DNA from 4 places in the Halobacillus sp. ACCC02827 genome. Region 2 is predicted to be linked to each of the others. Evidence: riboswitches for the same ligand, from Rfam matches in the RefSeq annotation. Region 2 holds a riboswitch; each other region holds the start of a gene.
The links. A riboswitch is a leader RNA that binds a small molecule or an ion and turns the genes downstream of it on or off. The one in region 2 is predicted to bind thiamine pyrophosphate.
Positions count from the first base shown of each region.

Region 1 (3,345 bases), 1.4 Mb from region 2:
TCTCTGAGACGATTTCATAGGAACGAAGACGTGCTTCATGGTCATAGATCGGAGAGGTGATCATAATTTCGTCCGCTTGTGTTTCGGATTGGAATTTTTCCAGCTTCCGTTTAACGGTTTCTTTGCTCCCGATAATTGAAGCGCCAAGCTGTTGATGAAGGGCCATTTTCTCTTGAGACGTCCAAACTTGTTCTATATCATCTACAGGCGGCTGCAGCAGTTTTGTCGTGCCGCGCACGAGATTCAAGAACTGTTGCTGCAGTGAAGTCGCAAGCCTTGTCGCTTCTTCATCGGTATCCGCTGCAATCAAGTGAACGCCGAGCATGGCATAAGGTTGTTCCAGCTCACCAGATGGCTTGAAGCTTCCACGATAAAGATTCAGTGCTCCGTGTGTATTGTTCGGAGAGAAGTGACTTGCAAACGAGAACGGCAGCCCGAGCTGTCCTGCAAGCTGTGCGCTGAACCCGCTTGACCCGAGCAGCCAGATCGGCACGTCTGTTCCTTCTCCTGGGTAGGCATGGACCGGGTTATCCCCTCGGAAGTATCCCCTAAGTTCGTCTACCTGCTGTGGAAATTCATTTGGATCACTCTCCAAATGCCTCCGCATCGCTCTTGCCGTCATTTGATCCGTACCCGGAGCACGGCCAAGTCCAAGGTCGACTCGTCCCGGAAATAGTGTTTCCAGCGTTCCGAACTGCTCGGCGATAATCAGTGGTGCATGGTTTGGAAGCATCACACCCCCGGAACCAACGCGGATCTCAGACGTATGGTGAAGGACGTGACTGACAGCGAGAGCCGTAGCAGAACTTGCGATGGCGGGCATGTTATGATGTTCTGCCATCCAGTATCGGTTGTAACCGAGCTTTTCTGCGTGTTGGGCTAAGCTTATCGTATCTTCAAAAGCCTGTTTCGTAGACCTGCCTTCTTTTACACTGACAAGGTCAAGAACGGATATTTTTGTATCGGAAAAAGATGTATTCGTCATATCGTTTACCTTCTTTCTTTAGGAAAATCCTATAGCATATCTTAACAAGATTATTTCGTGTTTCAAAATGTTTTGTTTCTCTATTATTTACGGGACTAAAATACTGGTATATTATAACTAGATATGGGTGTTTTTTAAGACAGAGAAGATAAGGGGGACGAAGCATAATGAAAAATTTTTTGAACCGGTGGCTTGGCAGGAAACGTTGTGTGATATGTGGACGTAAACCAGTAGATCCATCGCGGTATTACAATGATGAAGGCAGGGCTGTCGTCGTTTGCCGGACGTGCGTTACCTATGCAGAACGGAGAGCATTCAGGAAAAGATGACGGAGTACCTTGCAAAAATATGGTAGACGAAATTTTCAATGTATTGTAGGATGAACACATGCATTACAAAATCAATAAGCACATGCACTAGGGGTGCCTTTAAGAAAAGGCTGAGATCGAAGTGATACTTCGGGACTCTTTGAACCTGAACTGGCTCAAACCAGCGGAGGAAAGTGGCGGCTATATCAAAACAATCACGCTGCACTCACGTGTACGTATGTTCAAGTATGCCACTTTCCTTCTGGAAAGTGGCATTTTTTATTGGGGGGAACAAAGCAATGAAGCTTTTAGCCGTTACAAAAGACGAGATGGATCCCGTCACCTTGAAGAGTATAATTCCAGCCATTGATCCGTATGTCGACACTGTCATTTACCGAGATAACTCAAAGTCTCTGGTGGATTATGAAGCTGCATTTAGAGACTTGATGGATGTCTCTGATAAGTGGACGGTTCACAAGCATAGTGGAATTGCAGATCGTACGGATCGAAGCGTCCATTATCCAGAGAGGTGTATGGATGATCTTAAGGTAGGAACAGGGAAGGTTAGAGGGGTTTCCGTTCACAGTTTGGAATCAGGCAGAACAGCACAAAGGGCAGGCGCGGACTATGTTCTCTTCGGTCATATATTTCAGTCGGACAGTAAGCGGAACGCGCCACCCAGGGGGATAAGCTCGTTGATGGAGCTTACCGGAGGGTTGGCTATTCCTGTTTTCGCTATCGGAGGGATTCAGCCACAGCATATATCTCTGTTGCGGAAGGCAGGAGCAGCAGGCGTGGCTGTGCAGTCGGGTATTTTCGACGCGGAGGATCCAATTTCGGCAGCAGAAAATTATCGGGAGGCGATTCTTTCATGAAGAACCATTGGGATACGGTAATCGTTGGTGGGGGCATCATCGGTCATTCTATTTCTTATCACCTTAGTAAGGCAGGGGCCGATGTGTGTGTGCTGGATAAAGGTACAGGTGGCAGACGAGCGACAGGGGCTGCTGCAGGGATGCTGGGGGTCCACACGGAAAACCGGACGCCGGGACTGTACCATGAATTTTGTGTCAAGAGCAGAGATATGTATAACGAATTGCAAACAGAATTGTACCAGTGTTCCGGAATCGACATTCAGCTGACTACAAACGGTATGCTCCAAATCGCTTTGGATGAGAGGGAGGCGAAAGAACTGCAGGAGAAGCAGCAATCTTTTCCCTCTCTCTCCTGGCTGGACGATCGAGAGATGAAAATCCGTCATCCGTGGGTTAAGTCCTCCGGGGCTTTATGGATGCGGGAGGACGGCAACGTAAAACCGGAAAAAGTGGCTGAAGCGTTCAAGCGAGGCGCACGGTCATTCGGAAGCACCGTTAAGGATGGGTGCTTCGTCATCCGCATACGGAAGAGCGGACAAGGATATGAGGTGACGACGAATGAAGGAGAGATCTTCGCAGAGCGTATCGTCGTCGCTGCCGGGGCAGACAGTGGACCATGGTTCAGGGAAACAGGCCTACCAAACCCGATGGTTCCAGTGAAAGGGGAATGCTTCTCTATTAAACCGAGGAACCTGTTGTTTCAGGAAACTTACTTCTCTCCTTCTTTTTATGTCGTACCGAAGAGGGACGGAAGCATCGTTATTGGAGCCACCTCCAGAGAAGGGGATGGCAGCGAATCGACTTCTGCCGGCGGAATTGCCGACTTGATGGATCAGGTGTTTCGCGTTTTCCCGGCGCTTAGAGAGGAGCCGCTTGAGAAGTGGTGGTCCGGAGTAAGGCCTGGTACGTCGGACGGGCGCCCGGTCATCGGAGAGCATCCACAAGAGAAAGGCATCTTCTTTGCAACGGGTCACTACCGGAACGGCATCCTTCTTGCTCCTGCAACAGGAAAACTGATTCAGAGCTTGTTTGAGAAAGGCACGTTTGCAAAGAAGTATGAGGGTTTGTTTTCACCGGCAAGATTTCAGATTGGAGGAGTCTATGAACATACACGTTAATGGGAAAGTGGTGGAATGTAGAGGAGAAGACAGCACCGTAGCTGATCTCCTGGAACAAT
Region 1 is NZ_CP128168.1:2,076,258-2,079,602, reverse strand. It holds gene QRD89_RS11090 (LLM class flavin-dependent oxidoreductase) at 1-985, opposite strand, end outside; TPP riboswitch at 1,394-1,503, shown strand; gene QRD89_RS11085 (thiamine phosphate synthase) at 1,593-2,168, shown strand; gene thiO (glycine oxidase ThiO) at 2,165-3,286, shown strand; gene thiS (sulfur carrier protein ThiS) at 3,270-3,345, shown strand, end outside.
Region 1: it holds a riboswitch for thiamine pyrophosphate, as region 2 does, so the genes downstream of both, QRD89_RS11085 (thiamine phosphate synthase) here and tenA (thiaminase II) in region 2, are expected to answer to the same signal.

Region 2 (3,345 bases):
ACCGCTTTTTCCATCGGCACAAAAGCGGTCAACGGCACCTGTGCAGACGACCGCTGTTCGTAATGCTTCAGCAACCGCTTGAACAATTTCCCCGGTATTCCCTTCCCCGACAGAATCGACTCCCTTCGTCTCCACTTCTATATCAACCAGCCGAGCCAGCTCTCCTGCATTTCCTTTGATGACCGTCGGTTGAACCTCCTTTACGATGCGTTGAAATGCTTCATAACGATACTTGGTCGCCCCTACCCCGACGGGATCGAGAACGACAGGAATACCTTTCTCATTAGCGGCTCTTCCTGCCAAGATCATGGATTCCACCTGGTAATCATTCAATGTTCCGATATTCAACAACACCCCGTCTGCCAACATCGCTACGTCCGCCGCTTCCTGATGGGCGGCTGCCATGATTGGCGAAGACCCGAAAGCAAGCGCACCGTTCGCTGTGAAATGGACGACCACTTGGTTCGTGATGTGATGAATCAGCGGCCGCTTTTCTCTTACTTTTTCTATGATGGTGTTCATCCTTTCATCGTCTCCTTCCTGGTGGCAAAATGATTGGTGGGTCCGCTTCCTGCTCCCAGGTCAAAGGAGTAACGAATGGCTTCGGTAACAAAGTACTTACTTTTACGGACGGCTTCTTTCAACGTATCGCCCCGGCTTAAGTATGCCGTGATCGCAGCCGAATACGTACAACCGGTGCCATGGGTGTTATTCGTATCGATTCGCTCTGCTTCCAAAACGGTCATCTCGTTTCCATCATATAAATAATCGACCGCATGACCTCTCAGATGACCTCCTTTGACAAGTGCTGCACCAGCTCCATAAACCTCGACAAGTTCTTCCGCTGCCTTTTTCATAGCTTCTTCCGTCTCTATCGCCTTACCGGTCAAATACTCCGCTTCCGGTATGTTCGGTGTTACGAGCGTTGTTAAAGGAACAAGCTCTTTCCTGAGATAATCCCTCGCCTTTTCCTCAATTAAAGGATCGCCGCTCGTTGCTACCATCACAGGGTCCATGACGTATGCAGCCTCTGTTTCCTTCAGCCATTGTTTAAGGACCTCCATCATATCGATAGTTGCCACCATACCCGTTTTCAGTGCATCGATCGGCATATCGTCTGATACTGCATAGAGCTGCTGCTTCAGCATCGTGACCGGAAGATGATGAACCGCAGATACGCCGGTCGTATTCTGAGCGACTACCGAAGTGACGACGCTCATCCCATAACTTTGAAGCTCTTGAAACGTCTTTAAATCCGCCTGGATACCCGCACCGCCGCTTGGATCCGTTCCGGCGATGGTAAGAGCACACTTCACTCGGTTCATCGGTAAACCCCCTCAGCTACGGGCCATTCCTCGACGGTATAGGCCATTTCCCAGAAGGATAATTCCAGCTGGCAGCTCTTTCGGAAAGCTTCACGCATCTTATTCTTCTCCTCGTCTGAAGCTTGCTCTGCATAGGCATCAAGCTTCTCACAAAGCTGTCCTGTCAATCCGCCTATTTCTTCCTCTGCATAGAAATCGATCCAATCAAAGAACGGATGATTTTCGTCCGGTTGATAGGCTTTCGTTAGTTCTTTACCGATTTCGAGATATGTCCAGGGGCATGGAAGTAAGGCGGCAATAATTTCTCCAATACTGCCCATATGCGCATGGTAGAGCATATGTTTAATATAGTGGTCCGCTGTCGGTGGCAGCGGGTAACCCTGCAGTTCCTCATATTCTTTACCGATATATCGGCACAGGTTGTTATGGGGATGCACTTCACTGTGGAGCACAAAGTTGATCTGGTCATTGAAGAGCTCAATATCTTCTCTTTTTGGTGATTTGGAAACAGCAATGCCGTACACATGCATAAATGCATTCAAATATTCAAAGTCCGCTTTCACATAATGAGCGACAGCTTCTTTCGGAAGTTCTCCTTTTCCGAGACCTTCAACAAATGGATGGTGAAAAATAGCTTCAAACACGTCCTGATTTTCTTTTCTTAATTGAGTGGAGAATGACATAGTGGTGCCTCCCTGGGTTATTCGGAAGCTACTAGAGGATTGCAGAGGTCCAGACTACTTCCCTACGCTGGTACGAACCAGATCAGGTGTTGAGGGACAAAGGATAATCCTTATCTCAGCGATAATTCGCGCCCCTAGCAGTTTCCGTGTATTATGGTTGTAATAGAAGTTGTTCTGCTTTGATACGTGACAGCACAAACCAGCCGATGGCAGCTCCTGACAGACTGCTGATGAAGAAAGAAGGAACAAAGGCAAACGCTCCGGCCGCACTGCCCATGATGAATCCAGCCAGCGGAACGGCGAGTAATGCTCCAATGATTCCAGTTCCAATCACCTCGCCGACTACAGCTGTCCCTTTCCGTTTGTATATCCGATAAAACAAACCAGCAAATAATGCTCCGACCATTCCACCAGGAAAAGCCAACAGTGTTCCTAGCCCTAAAAGAAATCGCAGCAGGCCGATGCAGAAAGCAATGGCAGCAGCAGGCAGCGGTCCAAGCATCACAGCAGCCATGACATTTACCGCATGTTGGACAGGATATGCCTTCGCGATGCCTGCCGGAAACCAGAGCAGCTGTGCTCCGAATGTTCCAATGGCAACAAACAGTGCCATAATAGTCAATAAACGTGTACGGTTCAATACATTCCCCCCTTCCATAGGAAAATAAAAAAGCCAGGTCCTGGAGAGGACCTGACTCGGATCATAGACAGTCGATGAATAACTATTCGTTCGTCTGACTACTTCCCTCCGCTGGTATTAACCAGATCAGGTTTATAAGAGTCGAAAAGCTTTACGCTTTCCTCTCAGCCTGTAACAAGGCCCCCCTAGTAGTTGAATCGTACTATTTGCTTGGTTGAGTCTTATGATAACAAAGTTCGTATCTTCTGTCATGTGCAATATTCTGAATAATATCTGTATTCGAGAGGAGAATGACAATGAGAAACATCTGGACAATGATGGGGGCCGCTTGTTTGATTCTTTTGGCGGGGTGCAGTTCTGCACCAGCCGGCTCGGATTATGAGGAAACGGAAGCAGAGGCGCCTCCGGAGCAAGCAGAAATCAGCGGATATGTGATGGAACAGGAAGGATCCAGTATCCTTGTCGTCACTCCGACTACAGAGTCAGAAGAAAAAGGGCGGGCGATGTGGGTGTCTGAAGCTCCGGACAACGAATGGACAGGTAAATATGTAGATGTTTGGACAGACGGCCCCATTAAAGAAAGTTTTCCAGAACAGGCACCTGCCGATAAGGTTTCCGAAGTGGAGATGAGTGAAGTAGAAGGGGCCCGATTGACGACCTCCGAAGCCTTGGCTTCCGCTCTAACCGATGTAGAAGA
Region 2 is NZ_CP128168.1:3,430,024-3,433,368, forward strand. It holds gene thiM (hydroxyethylthiazole kinase) at 1-522, opposite strand, end outside; gene thiD (bifunctional hydroxymethylpyrimidine kinase/phosphomethylpyrimidine kinase) at 519-1,325, opposite strand; gene tenA (thiaminase II) at 1,322-2,008, opposite strand; TPP riboswitch at 2,051-2,154, opposite strand; gene thiW (energy coupling factor transporter S component ThiW) at 2,160-2,648, opposite strand; TPP riboswitch at 2,735-2,845, opposite strand; gene QRD89_RS18065 (DUF3221 domain-containing protein) at 2,945-3,345, shown strand, end outside.

Region 3 (3,345 bases), 1.4 Mb from region 2:
CTCGTCAAAAGCATACGGATCTTTCTCTATGACCCATGGTATCATCGTTTCTCCACTTTCCAGCCATTCCTTATAATAATTTATGTAAGCATCCTTCCACTTCAAGGCAGGCTTCACCAGAGTCATTTCACTCACCTTCCCCATCTCCTTTCACCAAAACGATTTCATCCAAAATTGGTATCCCTGTAGAAGAAAAGCGGGGGATGGATGGTTTTACTAATCTCGCTTTTTCAACCGCTCCTCTAACGACGGACTTCAATCGGAAGCCTCTGCGCTGATAGAAACGGATAGCATGAATATTTTCATTCGTCGTGATTACCTTAATCCTTCGACCATCTGCTACACTCTCGACTCTATCAATCAGAAGAGAACCTATCCCTCTTCCTTCCCTCAACCTGTCCAGAGATACGATTTCCACTTCCTCCTCACTCTCCACGTATGTGATGAGACCGATAATTTCTGCTTTTTCCCCCACATATGTGAACCCATCTAACTTCCTGCAATCGTAGATCCCGCTTGATACGATCATATATGGACTGTCCCAGTTATCCTTAAAAAAGGAATCCCACTTTCCCTTAGCTGTCTCCTGTTTTTTGTATATATTCATGAAAGTGCTCCGTACTTTCTCATCTACTCCCAATCTCCTTCAGAAACAGCGATTTATTTTTCGGGGATACTTTAATGGACTCCGCTGTTCCATAGTGAATTTCCAGGCGGTCAAAGGAAAGGGCAGGTGCCTGAAGTATATCCTTCACTTCCTCCACTCTCCTGATTTGGTCAAGCGGTACACGCTTCCGGAAAGGACCGTAGACGATTTTCAACTCCTCGTGATCGATGATATATCGTGTCCCAAAATATATCCAGCCGACGAGCGCACTTATAACAACTGCAAAGATCACCTTGGCAATGTAAGAATTCGAAAGGCCGGGAATCATAAATACCCCCCACTCCAGTCCGCCTATCGCATCAATAAGTACCACTCCCATTACCAGAACCAAGAAGACGGATAACCACTTGCTTTTCTTTGACGTGAATCGAAGGGATTGCTGATTGCTCATACCATCTCTCCTTTATGGAAATTTTATACTACTACATTCTACGACCGGACCCCTGCATACGTTTCAAGAAAAACAACCATTTACAAAAATTAAAATATTCGCTAAGATGAAGGCATCCAAGACAACTGCATAACATGGAACTTGCACTGGGGGAGCTGCATTTGCGGCTGAGAGGTTTATCCGACCCTTAGCACCCGAACTAGATAATACTAGCGTGGGGAAGTGCAGCCTGACTCTCGCGATCAGACTTCTTTTTTGGCTTTTCTTTTCGATTGTTGGACTGCATTCCCATGGAATGCAGTTTTTTTGTGTTTAAAAAAGGAGGAAATTATATGACTCAAGTATGTGGAAATTCAAAAATTGCCGGCTGCTCTTTTTCTGTCCATCCTATGTGTAATGACTTTCAGGATATGATCATGACAAGCCTTCAACAGACCGACACATCCAAAGTATGGATGAAAACGGATCATGTTACGACGACGGTTCGCGGACGTTTGGAACACGTCTTTGACGTAGCCAAAGCCGTCTTTCACCATACCGCCGTCACAGGGGTTCATGCCGCATTTCAGGGGACGTTTTCCATCGGCTGCCCTGGCGATTCTACTGGTGATGTGTACCTGGATGAAACATCTAACGTGATGAACAGGAATACAGCAGCTGTCAAACAGGCGGTGGCAGCTAAGTTTTCTCTATACCCTTTAGGTGGAGGTAAGTATATGGAAACGATTTACGAAAAGATTGAAAGGATGAGAGAACAAGGCATTTCTGTAACACCTGCCCACTATTCCACCAGGCTGGAGGGGGATATCCACGACATCTTTCACGGTTTGGAAAACGTGTTTAAGGAAACAGAAGCCGGTGGATCCTCCCACACCGTGATGACTGTGAGCATTTCTGCAAACAGCCCATCTAAAAAGGAGGAGGAGGAATGAAGAACTGGAAATTAAAAGAAATCGTCGTCATGTCTGTTCTTGCCGTCGTATTCGCTGTTGTTTACTTAGCTTTTCTACCTGTAGGCAAAGTTCTGTCCGGATTAATGGGTCCGATTGGATATGACTTCATATATGGAATATGGTTCATTGTCTCCATTATCGCCGCCTACATACTAAGGAAACCAGGCGCTGCATTCTTATCGGAAACCATTGCCGCCACTGTGGAAATGCTGCTCGGGAATGCGTCCGGACCGATGCTCATTTTGACAGGCGTCATTCAAGGACTTGGGGCAGAGACCGCCTTCGCCATCACCCGTTATAAGAGTTACCAACTCCTTACACTTATGCTCTCCGGTATGATGGCTGCCGTGTTCAGCTTTTTCTGGGAATATTTCCGCCTGGGGTACAGCGCCTTAAGTACGGATTACGTAGCAGCTATGTTCATCATTAGACTTCTAAGTGGAGCTCTCATCTCCGGGCTGGCAGGAAAAGCAATTGCCGATGCCCTTGCCAAAACAGGAGTGCTGTCAGGATTTGCTCTGGGTAAAGAACGTCGTAGGAAGCGGGCGGCATAATGAAAATGATTTTTGAAGTTGACCATTTATCGTTGACTTATGACCAACACCCGCAGCCGGTACTTAAGGATATAAATTTAAATGTCGCACAAGGAGACAGCGTTTTGGTACTTGGTCCAAGTGGCTCGGGAAAAAGTTCCCTGGTGCATTGCCTGACGGGGCTTTACCCTGAAGAACTTGACGGCACCATGACCGGTACCGTCAAGATAGCAGGAAAAGATGCGTGCACCTATAAACCGGGAGAAGCAGCAAAAAAAGTAGGCGTCGTATTTCAGGATCCTGAAACGCAGTTTTGTATGCTTACAGTAGAGGAGGAAGTAGCTTTTGGTCTTGAGAATTTGGCCGTACCTCCTTCGCAAATGCAGGATCTTATCGAACAGGCGCTCTCCTGGGTTGGTCTGGAACAATACAAGAAAGAAAAAATCCACGTCCTTTCCGGCGGCCAAAAGCAGAAACTGGCTCTTGCCTGTACACTCGTAATGGAGCCGGATGTGCTGATATTAGATGAACCAACAGCGAATCTGGACCCGGTTTCGGCTAGAGAATTCATCGAGATTCTCTCAGAAATAAAGCGTAAGCGTAAACTGACTTTAGTAGTCATCGAACACCGGTTGGAAGGCTGGCTTTCTCTTCTTACACGCGTAATCGTCCTTGAGAAAGATGGACATATGTTTAGTGAGGGACCACTTCTGGAAAATTTGAAAACCTATGGGCCTACCTTGATGAAAGAAGGCGTCTGGCTCCCCTACTCTGCCCGCACTGCCATGGCTCTTGGATGGA
Region 3 is NZ_CP128168.1:2,005,201-2,008,545, forward strand. It holds gene QRD89_RS10710 (GNAT family N-acetyltransferase) at 1-126, opposite strand, end outside; gene QRD89_RS10715 (GNAT family N-acetyltransferase) at 128-607, opposite strand; gene QRD89_RS10720 (PH domain-containing protein) at 627-1,058, opposite strand; TPP riboswitch at 1,197-1,296, shown strand; gene QRD89_RS10725 (YkoF family thiamine/hydroxymethylpyrimidine-binding protein) at 1,391-1,990, shown strand; gene QRD89_RS10730 (ECF transporter S component) at 1,987-2,565, shown strand; gene QRD89_RS10735 (ABC transporter ATP-binding protein) at 2,565-3,345, shown strand, end outside.
Region 3: it holds a riboswitch for thiamine pyrophosphate, as region 2 does, so the genes downstream of both, QRD89_RS10725 (YkoF family thiamine/hydroxymethylpyrimidine-binding protein) here and tenA (thiaminase II) in region 2, are expected to answer to the same signal.

Region 4 (3,345 bases), 1.6 Mb from region 2:
ATCCAACCGTATTGATTACCGGAGCATCGAGTGGGTTCGGCTATTTGACGGCGGTCAAATGTGCGGAAAAAGGGTTTTCGGTAATCGCGACAATGAGGAACATGGAAAAAGCGGAAGTATTCGAGGACGCAGCGATTTCCAATCACGTGAGGAGCCGGATCACGGTTTGGAAGCTCGACGTGACCGATGATGCTTCCATCGCTGCATTTAAAGAAAAGCTGAACGATTTGGAAGCAGTCGACGTTCTCGTCAACAATGCTGGTTTTGCAATCGGCGGCTTTCTCGAGCAGATACCGCTGGAAGCGTACAGACGTCAGTTCGAGACGAATGTGTTCGGGGTCATCGCCGTCACCCAGGCAGTTCTGCCGCTCATGCGGAAGCAGAAGCGTGGCAAGATTATCAATGTGAGCAGCGTCAGCGGTTTGATCGGATTCCCGGGGTTATCGGCATACGTGTCATCGAAACATGCGCTCGAAGGGCTTACAGAAAGCCTCCGCTTCGAGGTCCAGCCATTCGGCATCGATGTTGCTCTTGTAGAGCCGGGCTCGTACCAAACGAATATATGGTCAGCCGGAATGGAACTCCCGGACGCTGTCCATGACCCTGATTCTCCCTATGCTGATTACATAAAAGGACTATGGAATGCGTTGAATGGAGACAGCCGCGAAAATCCGTCGGATGTAGCTGCATTGATGACCGAGTTGGTCGAGCAGGACAGAATACGGAAGCTGCGCTTTCCAATCGGAGCGAAAGTGAAGTTCAACGTATTTCTGAAACGGGTCATGCCTTGGAGAATATTGGAGAAAGCAGTGCTGACGACGGTTTTAGGAAAAGGAAAAACGAACAGGAGGAAACGAAATGACCGCAGTGATGAGTGGGGCAGAAGAGATACGGTTCGAGGGTAATGAGGTAGGGATCCTGGTATCCCATGGATTTACAGGAACGACGCAAAGTATGAGGCCGCTGGCAGAAGCATATGGCCGCGCCGGGTATACCGTCGTCTGTCCGAGACTGAAGGGGCACGGGACCACGCCGGAGGACATGGAGTCCACGAGTCATGAAGACTGGATTCAATCGGTCATGGAAGCCTTTGACTGGCTGGAAGCGCGTTGTGAAAAAATCTTCGTCGTCGGCTTGTCGATGGGAGGGACGCTTGCTTTATATGTGGCAGGGAAGAAGAAGGTCGCCGGCGTCATCCCGATCAATGCAGCAATCGATATCCCGGTGCTTGAGAACAGCTCGAGCACAGAGGAGCGCTTTCTTGAAGCGATTGGATCGGATATTAAAGATCCGGAAAGTGACGAGCTCGGCTATGATCGGACACCGGTAAAATCGATTAAAGAGCTGTCGATGCTCATGGGGAAGACCAGGGATCTATTAAGCAGCATTCATTGTCCGATCGTCGTTTTCGTTTCAAGGGAGGATCATGTCGTGCCCCCGAACAATTCCGAGGTAATCTTTGAAACGGTTTTTTCCGAGCATAAAGAAATTATTCATTTGGATGACAGCTATCACGTCGCAACGCTCGACCATGATAAAGACTTGATCATCGAGCGCAGTCTGGAGTTTTTCCAGACGTACACAAATACGAAATAGCATTCCCCGGGAAATAAAAGGCCTTTGTAATTTCGGGTGGTTTCGACTATAATAGAAGACAAATCAAGAAAAGTAAACGGTATAAAGCCTTCAAGGGGAGCCTCCGGCTGAGAGTGGACGCTGTGTCCAGACCCTTCGAACCTGTCAGTTAGCACTGGCGCAGGGATGGCGGCTTTTTTGATGGTGCAATGCTCAACAAGGGACTCCTCCATCAGGAAGCTTCCCTTTTTGGCATTGCTTTTTTTGTGTTCAATTATTGGGGGTAGATAACGATGAGAAATCGTCGTGTATTATTTCTTGTCGAAGTAGCTATATTCTCTGCTTTGGCACTGCTTTTGGACATCATTCCATTTCTTTCATTCAAATTGTGGGCACAGGGTGGTTCTGTGTCGCTCGCGATGGTTCCTGTCTTCATCATCGCTTTCCGTTGGGGAATCAAAGGCGGAGTCGCCACCGGGCTGCTGCTCGGGGCCTATCAAATCTTAACCGGTGCTTACATCATGACACCTCTTCAGACGTTTCTTGATTACTTCGTAGCTTTCGGTGTCATCGGACTTGCAGGTGTCGCGGCAAAGCCGGTATGGAACGCGGTACGGAAACAAAACAAAAAAGCGATCGTCGGCTGGATCATTGTCGGCTGCTTTGTCGGGAGTCTCCTGCGTTTCTTCGGACATTTTCTCGCAGGGATCGTCTTTTACGGGGAGTTCGCGCCGGAAGGACAGCCGGTCTGGCTGTATTCGCTCGTCTATAACGGGGGGTATATGCTGCCTGCATTCGTATTGAGCAGTATCGTCCTCATCATTCTTTTTCTGCAGCGTCCGAAGCTGCTCACACAAGAATAATACAAGGTTCCCATCCCGCTCCTAGGAATCCTAAACCACTAAAAGCATCGTGCTCCGGCACGATGCTTTTCTATTTTTTATAGGGAGGGAGACCCTATTTTATAGCATATGGGTTTCATGCTTCCTGTAGAAGTGTATATACCATTGCACTGGTTACATAAAAGGAGGGCTGGAAATGAAGAAGCTTTTTAGAAAGAAGCGGTTTTGGTTGATTGTCATTCTTATATTTATCGTACTCGTTTTCATGATCGCTTATCATACATCGTGGAAGAAGCTTCCTGAGGGCATCTCCTATGAAGGGGACGTGCACGAACTATCGGGCGTGGAGTTTTTTCGGGATCTCACGTATGAAGATGAAGAAGGTAATACGGTTCACGACGCGGAGATATTCGATGAAATAAACGCCATGATTGATGAGGCGGAGGATTTCATTGTTGCAGATATGTTTTTATTTAACGGCTACACAGATGGAAAAAGAGATTTTCCGCCACTGTCGGAAAACCTGGTGGATGCCATTCTCGCCCAAAAGGAAAAGCATCCTGACTTGAAGGTCGTTTTCATCACCGATCCAATCAATACGGTTTACGGGTCTTATGAGTCGGAATCGATCAAGCGGCTGAGGGATGGGGGTGTCGATGTCGTGCTGACGGACCTGAACGAGCTCCGTGATTCCAACCCGCTCTACTCCAGCGTCTGGAGGCTTACGGCTTCATGGATGGGGACAGGCGACGGCGGCTGGATCAGCAACCCGCTCGCAAAAGATGCACCCGGTGTCACTCTGCGCTCGTATTTGAAGCTGATGAATATTAAAGCGAATCACAGGAAGCTCGTTGTGACGGAAGATGCGGCAATCGTATCGACGGCCAACCCGCATGACGCGAGCGGTTACCATGAGAATGTGGCGTTC
Region 4 is NZ_CP128168.1:1,316,153-1,319,497, forward strand. It holds gene QRD89_RS06985 (SDR family oxidoreductase) at 1-905, shown strand, start outside; gene QRD89_RS06990 (alpha/beta hydrolase) at 859-1,596, shown strand; TPP riboswitch at 1,680-1,779, shown strand; gene thiT (energy-coupled thiamine transporter ThiT) at 1,869-2,438, shown strand; gene QRD89_RS07000 (phospholipase D family protein) at 2,614-3,345, shown strand, end outside.
Region 4: it holds a riboswitch for thiamine pyrophosphate, as region 2 does, so the genes downstream of both, thiT (energy-coupled thiamine transporter ThiT) here and tenA (thiaminase II) in region 2, are expected to answer to the same signal.